One region of the Streptomyces sp. NPDC005141 genome, then DNA from elsewhere that is predicted to be linked to it. Evidence: riboswitches for the same ligand, from Rfam matches in the RefSeq annotation. Region 1 holds a riboswitch; each other region holds the start of a gene.

Region 1 (3,183 bases):
CGTGAACAGCACCATCAGGCTGCCAGGAGCGTTGCCGTTGAACGCGGTGAGGTGCCGCGGCACTCCGTCCAGCTCGAACTCGACCTGGCCGGGGGAGTCGTAGACATGCTCCAGCCCTTCGACGGCCGCACCGACGGTGACCGCGCGCGGCGCGTCGAAGGGCAGGAACCGCCCGGCGCGGACCCAGCGGGGATCAGGGGCGTAGGCCGGGGTGCGGGTGAAGGCGGCGCGCAGCGCGTTGCCGGGATGGCGGGGCCGCAGAATGTCGTGCCCTCCGCGCTTGGCGACCTCGATCACCGCGTCACCCGAGCCGACATACACGCTGTCCCGTTCGGCGATGACGCCGAAGTCGTGTCGCCCGCGCACCACTTGCCCGTCGACGGTCAGTTCGTCCTCCGCCTCCAGCTCGACCACCACCCCGTCGGCGGTGCTCGACCAGGCTCCCGGGGCGTCCTCGAACCGGGTCGGCAGCGCACTCAGCCAGTGGAGGCTGGTGATCGCGAGAAACCCGTGGGGGCCGGCGAGTACCGCCTCCTTCCCCCGGTGCCACTCCTCCCACTCCTGGACGAAACTCACCCGGTCGATGTCTTGGACGGTCATGTCCACTCCCTCCGGCTGCACTTGATGTTCTCCGTGCAACTGCCGTGCCCGTCCATGTCATTCCGGCACGGCGAACTCTTGACGCCGAGAGAATTGTCGATCTACGGTGAGCGCGAGCTACGAGTTCCGGTGATCAAGCCCTGGCTGGCCGGACGGCAACCCTCGACGCAGCGGGGTGCCCCAGGTGAAGGCTCGGCGGATATTCCAGTTCTGCAAGTGCGATCCGACCGGCCCGTGAGCCGGCGACACCCCAGGAGGACGGCGTGGCAAGTGCCCTCGTGCTGTGCTCCCGACGTCATGTCGACCTGCTGATGGTCTGCAGCTGTCTCTGTCGCGGCTGATCGACTCGTCGGCCGACTCGACGACGTTCAGGCAACTCCCTTTTCATCCTTGACGTTTCACGCGACCGCGCACGCACGCCTGGTCGGCCTCCTGCCGACCCGTCCGGCTGCCGCGGCTCCCACGCGTCCCCACCCATGCGGAAGCAGAGACCTGCCATGGCTCAGCACAACAGCCCGAGACCGATCCGATCCGTCCGCCCCGGCCTTGGAGCCCTGTCACTCGGGACGGCGTTCCTGGTCGCCCTGACGGGCTGCACGAGCACCAAGGATTCCAGTGGTTCCGGTTCCGGCGGTGCGACGATCACCGTCGGTACGACGGACCAGGTGACCAGCCTCGACCCGGCGGGCGCCTGGGACGCGGGCTCCGGCACCATCGAGACCGAGGTCTACGCGACCCTGCTCAGCGTGAAGAACGGTGCCACGGAGGTTTCCCCGGACCTGGCCACCGGAATCAAGCTCACGGGTCCCAAGGAGTACACGGTCACCCTCAAGAAGGGGCTGAAATTCAGCAACGGTCACCGACTGACCTCGTCCGACGTCAAGTTCAGCTTCGACCGCAATCTGAAGATCGCCGACGAGAACGGCCCGTCGTCGCTCCTGTACAACCTCGACTCCGTCGCCGCCCCGACACCCACCACCGCCGTCTTCACCCTCAAGTCCGCCAACGACACGCTGTTCCCGCAGGTGTTGTCCACCGCGGCCGGCCTCGTCGTCGACGAGCAGGTCTTCCCCGCGGACAAGATCCTCGACGACAAGGCCATCGTCGCGGCCAAGCCCTGGAACGGCCCGTACGGCGTCACGAGTTACGACAAGAACTCGCTGGTCTCCTTCACCGCCAACAGCGCCTACGGCGGCCAGTTGGGCACCCCCAAGACCAAGAACGTCCAGCTCAAGTACTACACCGACGCCAGCAACCTGAAACTCGACGTCCAACAGGGCACCGTCGACGCCGTCTACCGCACCCTCACCACAGCCGACCTCGACGACCTGGCCAAGAAGAAGGACGTCAAGGTCCACACCGGCTCCGGCAACGGCATCCGCTACATCGTCTTCGACTTCACCACCCAGCCGTACGGCACCAAGACCAAGAACGCCGACAAGGCCAAGGCGCTGGCCGTACGCCGGGCCGTCGCCGACTCCGTCGACCGGGCCCAACTCGCCCAGCAGGTCTACAAGAACAGCTACCAGCCGCTGTACAGCTCCGTACCCGACGGACTCACCGGCGCAACCGACTCCTTCAAGTCGCTCTACGGCGACAAGAAGGGCGGCCCCGACAAGGCCGCGGCCGCCGCACGGCTGAAGGCGGCCAAGGTGAGCACCCCCATCACCCTCAACCTGCAGTACAACAGTGACCACTACGGCTCGTCCTCGGCCGACGAGTACGCGCTGATCAAGACGCAGCTCGAAGCCACCGGACTGTTCAAGGTGAACCTCCAGTCCACCGAGTGGACCCAGTACGGCAAGGACCGCATCAAGCACCTCTACCCGCTCTATCAGCTGGGCTGGTACGCCGACTACCTCGACGCGGACAACTACCTCGCGCCCTTCTACTCGGCCAACAGCTGGGTCGCCAACGACTACTCCGACCCCGCCGTACGCGAGCTGATCAAGAAGGAGGAGTCGGAGAGCGACACCGCCGAGCGAGCCGAACTGCTCAAGCGGGCACAGGACAAGGCCGCCGCGTCGGTGCCACTGCTGCCGCTGCTCCAGGGGTCCACCGCGATCGTCACCCGTACCGACATCAGCGGTGTGCCCGACGAGCTGAACAGCGCGTACACCTTCCGCTGGGCCGGGCTCGCGAAGAAGTGAGCGCCCTCACCCAGGACACCCCCGGCGCCGTCGGTATCCCGGCCGACGGCGCCGGGGGGTACGGACTCGCCCGCTACCTCGTGGTCCGCTTCCTCCTCATCATCCCCACCATGTTCATCCTGGTCAGCCTCGTCTTCTTCCTGATGCGCGCGACCGGTGACCCGATCAGCGCCGCCTTCGGCGACCGGCTCACCCCGGACCAGCTCCAGGCCAAGCTGCACCAGGCGGGCTACGACCGGCCGTTGCTCACCCAGTACCTGGACTACCTGAAATCCCTGGCGACCGGCGACTTCGGCCGCACCGTCACCGACAACCAGCCCGTGACACACGTGCTGGGCACGTACGGCGCCGCCACCGTCGAACTCGCCTTCTACGCCCTCACCGTGGCGCTCGTCGTGGGCGTCCCCCTCGGCATGGTGGCGGCCTCCCACCG
Region 2 (3,183 bases), on a different contig from region 1:
ACACCCAGGCCGGGGGAGACGGCACTCAGCAACGCGCCGATCCCGTACACCGTCAGGCCGGCGAGGAAGCAGCGTTTGCGGCCGTAGCGGTCCGTCAGCTTGCCGCCGGGAATCATCAGCGCGGCCATGACGAGCAGGAAGATCGTGATCGCGATCTGCACACCCTGCACGGTGGTGTCGAGGTCCTCGCTGATGTCGTTGATCATCACGTTCATGTTGGAGCCGGCGAAGCTGCAGATGAACTGTGCGAGGGCGAGCGGGGCGAGAATCCTGCGCTGCGCCACCGACGGCGGTGTCGACGCGCCTGTGTCAGCCATCGCCATTCCTTATGACCGCCGGACGTGTGGTCTGGGTGTAGCTCTCCTACGCTCATAGACTGCGCCGAACGTCGGCGGACCGCACGTGGACGCGGGCAGACCGGTGGACCGTCCCGGCCGGCGCTCTGTGCGGCGGGCAGGCGAGGTCTCCGGGGAAGACCGTTGACCAGGGCCGGGAGTGGACCTCGACCCTGAAGGGCGCGGGCGTCGTACTGACCCCACGCGGCTGAACGGTCCGGACACCGGGCCCCAGCGACCGGTTCCCCGTTCAGCCGGACGGGTGAGCAGGCCGCTCACCCGGCCGGACGGGCCTTACGGACTCCTCACCGCCGCCGGGCGCTGCCTCCGCCCCGGAAGGCGGGGTGGTCGCCCAGACGGCGTACGTAGTCCAGGAGCCGGGGGAACGAGCGGAGGGTTCCCTCAGGGTCCAGTTGACTGAGGGCCACCCACACGTCAACGTCCGCCGCCGTCAGGGTCTCGCCCAGAACATGGGGCCGCGAGGCGAGTTGGCAGTCCAGCAACTCCAGGGCCGCGGAGAGTTCCGAGGGCTGGGCGGACGGGGTGACGTCGCGGTCCAGCAGGTCGCGGAGAGCCTCGATGTCCGCGGCGAGGGCCGGCGGGCGCAGCGTCGAAGGGCAACCCGCGCCGTGACCGGAGAGCAGACCCGCGAGATCGCGGAGGATGTCGGGGGTATGGTTGCTGACGATGCGTCCGCTCCACCGGTCGCACAGCGCGGGCGCCGTCAGCGGTCCGTCGTAGTGGTGCTCGGTGGCCTCGTAGGCACGGCGCAGCGAGGTGAAGGCGTCAGGTGTCTCGGTGGGGCGCGTCAGGAGCGTGGTGGCCACGGAGTCCTTCAGACCGAGCAGGTCGAGGGTGATCGCGATGCGCAGCGAGAGCGGACAACTCTCCGACAGATACAGCTCGTAGCGGTGCGGTGCGGGGTAGAAGCCGCCGGCCAGGCCGACGCCGATGCGGCTGTCGACACGGTGGGGGCGGGCGGAGGATGTCGCCACCTCGATGCGAAGCTCCGAGGGGGACGAAACCTGGTCACAGGGACGTGAGTTGGCCGTGCTGGAAGTGCGCGAAGCTGTCTCGGGCATGACTCTCCCTTGGGGAACGAGGAAGCCACCGCCGCCTTGTGGGCACCAGCGGCCGAATGCGGAACGACTGCGCTCGTCGCACCGGTCCGGATCGAACGGACCGGCTGCGGATCAGTAAGCGCTGGAGACACGCAACAGATCGATGTGCAGGCGCCTCGTCAAGCCGTTCTTGGGCATTCCCCACCGGTCCTACTCCGGGGCTCGCGAGACGCGAGACCACGCTTGCCCCGCCGCGCCGGCGGGACCCGGTCGTCACCCGGGGCACCCCGTCGCGGTGGAAGGGTTGCCTGTCAGCGGGCCGGGGCCGATGACCACAGGAGCGGGACGAACCCGCACCGTGGGCGCTGACAATCGTGACCGTCCACGCCAGTCTCGGTGCGCTCTGTGATGCCGTCAAGAAGGCCGGGCACGCGGTCTCACCTGGTGGGCACCCGCATTGACATTCTTTTCGGGGCGGGCCTAACGTGCGGCCCACAACGGAATGCCCCAGGACCGGAGAAACGATGGTGACGGCGATGCACGCAGCTGATGGGACGACCGCATGGCGGCGCCTCGGCCGCGTGGTGCTGTGCGCCGACCGCTCCGTCGACCTGCTGCGTGTCAACAGCGCGCTGTGTACGGCCGTGTGTCGCACCCTCTGTCAAGGCTGACGGCTCTTCCGCTGAACCGCTGACGACCACCGCTGTAGCGGTGTGCCCCTTCTCCGTCCAGCCCCCGTTTCCCTGTGCGCCCGTGCCCTCGTGTCGTGCCGAGCCGTTCCGGCTGCGCGTCACGCTGCCGTTCGCCGTGGTCCGGGGTGTCCGAATCCGCTGGAGCTCTCCATGAGTGAATCTCCGGGCATAGCTGTGTCCTCCGGATCAGCGCCGCCCGCCGAGGCGATCCCCCGTCCCGACGTCCCCGCCGCTCCGAAGCCCCTCGCGGCTCAGCGGGTCCTTCCGCTCCGGCGCCCCGGCCGCTGGATCATCACGGCCGTCGTGCTCGTGCTGGTCGCCCAGATCACCCACGGCCTGGTGACCAACCCCTTCTACCAGTGGGACCGCTTCCAGTACTGGTTCCTGCGCCCGACGATCCTCGACGGCCTGCTCATCACCCTCGAAGTCGCCATCTACAGTGCGGTGTTGGGCTTGCTGGGTGGCGTCCTGCTGGCGCTGGCCCGGCTCTCCCCGAGTCCGGTGCTGCGCGCGGTGAGCTGGGTCTACACCTGGCTGTTCCGCTCGGTACCGCTCATCGTCGTCCTGCTGTTCCTGTACAACTTCAGCGCGCTGTACCAGACGTTGAGCGTCGGTGTGCCGTTCGGTCCGGCCTTCTTCACCTTCGACGAGTCCCGCCTGGCCACCGACATGGCGGTCGCCGTCATCGGACTGAGCCTGAACGAAGCGGCGTACGCCTCCGAAGTGGTGCGCGGCGGAATCCTCTCCGTCGACCAGGGCCAGCACGAGGCGGCCTCCGCCCTCGGCCTGCCGAAGCGCTACCAGTTCGCGAGGATCGTCCTCCCGCAGGCGCTGCGCTCCATCACCCCCAACTACGTCAACCAGTTGATCGGCCTGATCAAGGGCACCTCGCTGGTCTTCTACGTGTCCCTGCTGGACCTGTTCGGCTCTGTGCAGACCATGGGCAGCACCTACCCAGGTGACATCGTGCCGCTGCTCCTCGTCGCCACCGCCTGGTACCTGATCCTCACCAGCGTCGTGTCCGTCATCCAGTTCTACGTCGAGCGGCACTACTCGCGGGGCGCGCTGCGCACCCTGCCGCCGACCCCACTGCAG
Region 3 (3,183 bases), on a different contig from region 1:
AACGCTCCACGTGCTCGTCGGGGGTACCGGCGCCGAAGCTGACGCGGATGGCGTTGAGGGACTTCTCGCCGGGGGCCGCCTCGGGGGCGCCGCACTCCCCCTGGGTCTCCGGGTCGCTGCCGAGCAGCGTGCGGACCAGCGGGTGGGCGCAGAAGAGGCCGTCGCGGACGCCGATGCCGTACTCGGCGGAGAGCGCGGCAGCGAAGTGCGAGCTGTTCCAGCCCTCGACGACGAAGGAGATGACGCCGACCCGCGGGGCGTCGTCGCCGAAGAGGGAGAGGACCCGGACCTCCGGGACCTCCGCGAGACCCGCGCGGACGGTGCGGATCAGGTGCTGCTCGCGGGCGACGAGGTTGTCGAAACCCTCCTCGGTGAGCGCCTTGCAGGCCGACGCGATCGAGTAGGCGCCGATGACGTTCGGCGAGCCCGCCTCGTGCCGCGCGGCGCTGTGGTGCCACTCCACGTCCACGCCGCCGTCCGCGCGCCGGGAGACCTTGCGGCTGGCGCCGCCGCCCGCGAGGTACGGCTCGGCCTCGCGCAGCCAGTCGGAACGGCCCGCGAGGACACCGGAGCCGAAGGGCGCGTACAGCTTGTGCCCGGAGAAGGCGACCCAGTCGACGTCGAGGTCCTGGACCGACACCGGGTGGTGCGGGGCGAGCTGCGCGGCGTCGAGGACGATCCGGGCGCCGTGGGCGTGCGCGACGGCGGCCAGCTCACGCACCGGCCACAGCTCCCCGGTGACGTTCGAGGCGCCGGTGACACAGACCAGGGCCGGTCCGTGGGGGTCACGGCCGGCGAGGGCGCGCTCCAGCGTGGCGACGGCCTCGCCGGGGGTGCGCGGGGCGTTCAGGTAGGTCACCCGGGCGTCGCGCCAGGGCAGCAGCGAGGCGTGGTGCTCGGTCTCGAAGACGAAGACCTGGCAGTCGGCCGGGAGCGCGGCGGCGAGCAGGTTGAGCGAGTCGGTGGTGGAGCGGGTGAAGACCACCTGGTCTCCGGCGCGGCAGTCGAGGAACTCCTCGACGGTCCTGCGGGCGTTCTCGAAGAGGTCGGTGGACAGCTGCGAGAGGTAGCCGGCGCCCCGGTGGACGCTGCCGTAGTACGGCGCGTACGCGGCCACGTCGTCCCACACCCGCTGGAGGGCGGGCGCGCTGGCGGCGTAGTCGAGGGCGGCGTAGGTGACCTCGCCGCCGGTGACGAGCGGGACGGTGACATCCCGGCCCAGAACGGGCAGGGCCCCCGAAGTGTCGTGGCAGACGGACTGATCGGCGGCAGCGGTGGAGACAGACATGGCGAGCTCCTGTGAGAGGCAGGCGGGATCGCTGCGCGAGCCGGCCGCCCGGAGGCAGGGCTCAGCGCAGGGAAAGGTGAAAAGGGTGTGCGGAGGCGGGGCTCGACGCCCTATCGCATTCGCTTGCTCACAGAAGGCTCCCTCGAACGACCAGGACCCCTGGTTGCATCCACTCGAAAGAGTGCGAGGGGTCCGCGCTTGCCGTAGACCTCGCTGCCTACGACCTGGTCTTCACCCGGGGCACCCCGCCACGGACGGAGGGTTGCCGGACAGCCGGCCGGGGCCACATGGCTGTCACTCATGACCTGATACAGCATCTTGCCAGAAGATCTTCGACGCGCAAGGCGCAGTCCGGATCGTGGACTGCGCCCCCCGCGTCGCCTCGCCCGGGAATCAGGCGTTGCTGGCGGCCACCCACCGGTCCAGGGTGCGCTTCGCGGCCCCGGAGTCGATCGCCTCTGCCGCCTTCTCCATTCCGGCGCGGAGCTGGTCGGCGAGCGGAGCGCCGGTCGGTGACAGGGCCACCAGGGCCGCCGCCGAGTTCAGCAGGACCGCGTCCCGTACGGGCCCGGTCTCGCCGTCCAGCAGGCGCCGGGCGACCTCGGCGTTGTACGAGGCGTCGGCGCCTCGCAGGGCCTCCACCGGGACGATGCCGAGACCGACGTCGCGCGGGTCGAAGCGCTCCTCGGTGACCTTGCCGTCGCGGACCACCCAGACGTGGGAGCCCGCGGTGGTGGTCAGTTCGTCGAGGCCGTCGTCGCCGCGGAAGACCAGCGAGGAGTTGCCGCGCTCGGCGAACACACCCGCCACGATCGGCGCCATGCGGGGGTCGGCGACTCCGACCGCCTGGGCCTTCACCCGCGCCGGGTTGGTCAGCGGGCCGAGCACGTTGAAGGTCGTCCGGATGCCCAACTGGCCGCGTGCCGCCGCCGCATGACGCAGCGCCGGGTGGAACTTCACCGCGAAGCAGAAGGTGATCCCGGCCTCTTCGGCCACCTCGGCGACCCGCTTCACCGGCAGTTGGAGATTGACGCCGAGCTTCTCCAGGACGTCCGACGAGCCGGACGCGGAGGACGCGGCCCGGTTGCCGTGCTTGACGACCTTGGCGCCGGTGCCGGCCACCACGATCGAGGACATCGTGGAGATGTTGACGGTCTTCGCGCCGTCGCCGCCCGTACCGACGATGTCGACGGTGCGCCCGGGGACCTCGATCACATTGGCGTGCTCGTACATCGCCCGGACGAGCCCGGAGATCTCCTGGACGGTCTCGCCCTTGGCCCGCAGGGCCACCACGAACCCGGCGATCTGCGCGTCGGTCGCCTCGCCGCGCATGATGCGGTCCATCGCCCAGGCCGTGTCGTCCGCGCTCTGGTCGCGGCCTTCGAGCAGGCCGTTCAGTACCTGGGGCCAGGAACGGACCGCCGCGGTGTCGCCTCCAGCGGGGTTCACAGCGCTCATGGTCGCTCCTGGGTTCGTAGGTGACGCGAGGGACTCACCCCTTGCGCGGGGTGAGTCCACCCTATCCAGCCCGGGAGACGGCAAAGAGCCCCGTCCATTGCATGGACGGGGCTCTTTCCGTGGCGAACTGTGGGGATCAGTGGTGGCCGTGGCCGCTCGTGATCTCCTTGTACTCCTCGACGGTGGGCTTGGGGATCTGGTTATCCTCCCCGTAGAAGCCCTCGCTCATCTTGGCGCGCAGCTTCTGCGTGCCCGAGACCTTGCGCTCGACACCGTTCTCGTCGACCGCCGGGCCGATCTCGGCCGGCTTGTACTGCTCGTGCGCGGTGAGCGTGTGCAGCGCGTCCTGGCTGAGCGGCTCGTGGACCTCGATGAACTCACCGTGCGGCAGGCGCTTGATGATGCCCGACTCGCGGCCGTGCAGCACCTTGTCCCGG
Region 4 (3,183 bases), on a different contig from region 1:
CCGTCCCGGCCGCGCTCGAACTGGGTGAGGGCGGGACGGATCAGGTGACCGCGGGCCAGCCGGAGCTGGGCGGTGCGGTAGATCGCGGCGGCCATCCGGCCCAGGGCCTGGCCGTCCTGGTGGCGGTGCTTGCGGACACCGACGTCGACCTGGGCGAGGGCGTCCAGGCCCACCAGGTGCAGGGCGTCGACGAGCATGCCCAGTTCCACGCCGTAGCCGACGGGGAACGGGAGCTGTTCGAGCAGGGAGCGACGGGCCGCGTACTCGCCGCCGAGCGGCTGGACGAAGCCCGCGAGCTGCGGCCAGTGCATGTTCAGCAGGGGGCGGGCCATCAGCTCGGTGACCCGGCCGCCCTGTCCCGAGGCGCCGCCCAGGGGGCGGTCGTACATGGCCTTGACCAGATCGACACCGGGGTCGGTGAGCAGCGGGCCCACGATTCCGATGACGAAGTCGGACGAGAACTCCCTGAGGTCCGCGTCGATGAAACAGACGATGTCCCCGCTCGTCACGAGCAGCGACCGCCACAGCACCTCGCCCTTGCCGGGCACCGCGGGGATCCGCGGGAGGATGTCGTCGCGGTGCACGACTCTCGCGCCCGCGGCCGCGGCGACCGCGGAGGTGCGGTCGGTCGAGCCCGAGTCGACGACGACGATCTCGTCGACGAGCGGCACCTGCTGCATCAGGTCGTGGCGGATGATCGCGACGATCTCGCCGACCGTCTCCTCCTCGTTGAGCGCGGGCAGCACGACGCTGACCGTCGACCCGGTCGAGCGTTTCGCGGCCATGAGCTTGTGGAGCGGGCGGTCGGTCAGGGACCAGGAGCGTGTGCTCAGCCAGCTTTCGACGTCTTTCAGCACGGTCTGCGGCTCCTCACTGTCTGATCACACGCTCTCATCAGCGTGCCCGCTGCGGCCAGCGGCAGATGGATTGCCGTCGTCTCGCGGTTCGGACGACTATCTCAACTGTCCTGGCCTTCGGTTACAGTCTTGAACAACGCGGATGACCATCGCATGTCCTGGATCATCGCCGCGTATCGTGTTCAACAGTTCAACAATCAAATACCGCTCATCCAGAGGGGCAGAGGGATACGGCCCGATGAAGCCCCGGCAACCCTCCAGCCGGTCTCGTACCGATCGATGTCGATCGCGTCGCGAGGCTCCCGGCTCGGGAAGGTGCCAAATCCGTCTCACGGCGAAGTGCGTCGTGAGGAAGATGAGGAAAGGGCCTCGCCTCCATGGCTGCGCAGACAGTTGCAAGTACCACGAACTCCGCCGAAGCGGTGGACCTCGGCCCGGCAGCGGCGCTCTCCTGCCGCGAGTGCGGACACCGCGTCCCGCTCGGCCCGGTCTTCGCCTGCGAGGAGTGTTTCGGCCCGCTGGAGATCGCCTACGACTTCTCGGCCTACGAGACCGAAGAACTCCGCAAGCGCATCGAAGCGGGACCCGCGAACATCTGGCGCTACGCGCCCCTCCTGCCCGTCCCCGCGGACGTGGCGCAGAAGCCGAACATCAACCCCGGCTGGACCAAGCTCGTCCAGGCCGACAATCTGGCCCGCGAGCTCGGCGTCGACGCCGGCAAGCTCTTCGTCAAGGACGACTCCGGCAACCCGACGCACTCCTTCAAGGACCGCGTCGTCGCCCAGGCCATCGAAGCGGCCCGCGTCTTCGGCTTCACCACCCTCTCCTGCTCCTCCACGGGCAACCTCGCCGGTGCCGTGGGCGCCGCGGCGGCCCGCGCCGGCTTCCGCTCCTGCGTGTTCATCCCGCACGACCTGGAGCAGGGCAAGGTCGTCATGGCCGCGGTCTACGGCGGCGAGCTCGTCGGCATCCAGGGCAACTACGACGACGTGAACCGCTTCTGCTCCGAGCTGATCGGTGACCCGGCCGGCGAGGGCTGGGGCTTCGTCAACGTCAACCTGCGGCCGTACTACGCCGAGGGCTCCAAGACGCTGGCGTACGAGATCTGCGAGCAGCTCGGCTGGCGGCTCCCCGACCAGCTGGTCGTGCCGATCGCCTCCGGCTCCCAGCTCACGAAGATCGACAAGGGTCTGCAGGAGCTGATCAAGCTCGGGCTCGTCGAGGACAAGCCGTACAAGATCTTCGGCGCCCAGGCCGAGGGCTGCTCCCCGGTGTCCGTCGCCTACAAGGCCGGCCACGACGTCGTACGTCCGCAGAAGCCGGACACCATCGCCAAGTCGCTCGCCATCGGCAACCCCGCGGACGGGCCGTACGTGCTCGACATCGCGCGGCGCACCGGCGGTGCCGTGGAGGACGTGAACGACGAGCAGATCGTCGACGCGATCAAGCTGCTCGCACGCACCGAGGGCATCTTCGCGGAGACGGCCGGCGGCGTGACCGTCGGCGTCACCCGCAAGCTGATCGAGAACGGTCTCCTCGACCCGACCCTGACCACGGTCGTGCTGAACACCGGCGACGGCCTCAAGACTCTGGACGCGGTGGCCTCGGACACCGGGCTGACCGCGACCATCCGCCCGAACCTCGACTCCTTCCGAGAGGCTGGCCTCGCATCATGAGCGTCAACGTCCGCATCCCCACCATCCTGCGCACCTACACCGGGGGCGCCGCCGAGGTGACGGCCGAGGGCACGACCCTCGCCGAGGTCATCGCCGACCTGGAGAAGAACCACACGGGCATCGCCGCGCGCGTTCTGGACGACCAGGGCAAGCTGCGCCGCTTCGTCAACGTGTACGTCAACGACGACGACGTCAGGTTCGAGCAGGGCCTGGAGACGGCGACCCCGGACGGTGTGGGCGTCTCGATCATTCCGGCCGTCGCCGGGGGCTGATCGTTACCCTCGGTAATGCCGAACACGCTGAGTTCATCGAATTGCCCCCTCCGTGAGAGAAACGGAGGGGGCAATTCTGTATGGTTGAGCGCGCTACAGTTGGGGAAGTCGCTTCGCTTTCGATGTTGGTTTCATGCCGGACGCATATGAGTTCTCGCCCGGCATCCGACAAGAAGTAGCCAAAGTACCCCGCCTTTTTGAGCCTTTTATGGCATTTACGGGGCCCGACTTGCCCTGAATCCTTGCACATTCTCCGCATATCCGTGATCGGCCATGCCCAGAATTCTCGTCCGATTGACCTGTTGCAGACGGCAGTTGGACAGATACATTCAGCCGCGGTCGACGCGTTCCGGCGCACACCCCCAACCGTTGGGGGGT

Evidence for each region. A riboswitch is a leader RNA that binds a small molecule or an ion and turns the genes downstream of it on or off. The one in region 1 is predicted to bind S-adenosylmethionine.
Region 2: linked by a shared signal. The riboswitch ahead of ACWD68_RS26620 (putative leader peptide) and the one ahead of ACWD68_RS15880 (ABC transporter substrate-binding protein) in region 1 are both predicted to bind S-adenosylmethionine.
Region 3: linked by a shared signal. The riboswitch ahead of ACWD68_RS23200 (aminotransferase class V-fold PLP-dependent enzyme) and the one ahead of ACWD68_RS15880 (ABC transporter substrate-binding protein) in region 1 are both predicted to bind S-adenosylmethionine.
Region 4: linked by a shared signal. The riboswitch ahead of thrC (threonine synthase) and the one ahead of ACWD68_RS15880 (ABC transporter substrate-binding protein) in region 1 are both predicted to bind S-adenosylmethionine.

The regions. Positions count from the first base shown of each region.
Region 1 is NZ_JBSFYW010000017.1:31,090-34,272, forward strand. It holds gene ACWD68_RS15875 (DUF1684 domain-containing protein) at 1-600, opposite strand, end outside; SAM riboswitch class IV at 716-825, shown strand; gene ACWD68_RS15880 (ABC transporter substrate-binding protein) at 1,098-2,750, shown strand; gene ACWD68_RS15885 (ABC transporter permease) at 2,747-3,183, shown strand, end outside.
Region 2 is NZ_JBSFYW010000038.1:41,480-44,662, reverse strand. It holds gene ACWD68_RS26630 (MFS transporter) at 1-317, opposite strand, end outside; gene ACWD68_RS26625 (glutathione S-transferase C-terminal domain-containing protein) at 641-1,330, opposite strand; gene ACWD68_RS26620 (putative leader peptide) at 1,529-1,594, opposite strand; SAM riboswitch class IV at 1,631-1,776, opposite strand; gene ACWD68_RS26615 (amino acid ABC transporter permease) at 2,239-3,183, shown strand, end outside.
Region 3 is NZ_JBSFYW010000030.1:33,740-36,922, forward strand. It holds gene ACWD68_RS23200 (aminotransferase class V-fold PLP-dependent enzyme) at 1-1,288, opposite strand, end outside; SAM riboswitch class IV at 1,478-1,594, opposite strand; gene trpD (anthranilate phosphoribosyltransferase) at 1,682-2,746, opposite strand; gene qcrB (cytochrome bc1 complex cytochrome b subunit) at 2,883-3,183, opposite strand, start outside.
Region 4 is NZ_JBSFYW010000013.1:16,549-19,731, reverse strand. It holds gene ACWD68_RS12920 (glucosyl-3-phosphoglycerate synthase) at 1-857, opposite strand, end outside; SAM riboswitch class I at 1,063-1,219, shown strand; gene thrC (threonine synthase) at 1,235-2,533, shown strand; gene ACWD68_RS12910 (MoaD/ThiS family protein) at 2,530-2,805, shown strand.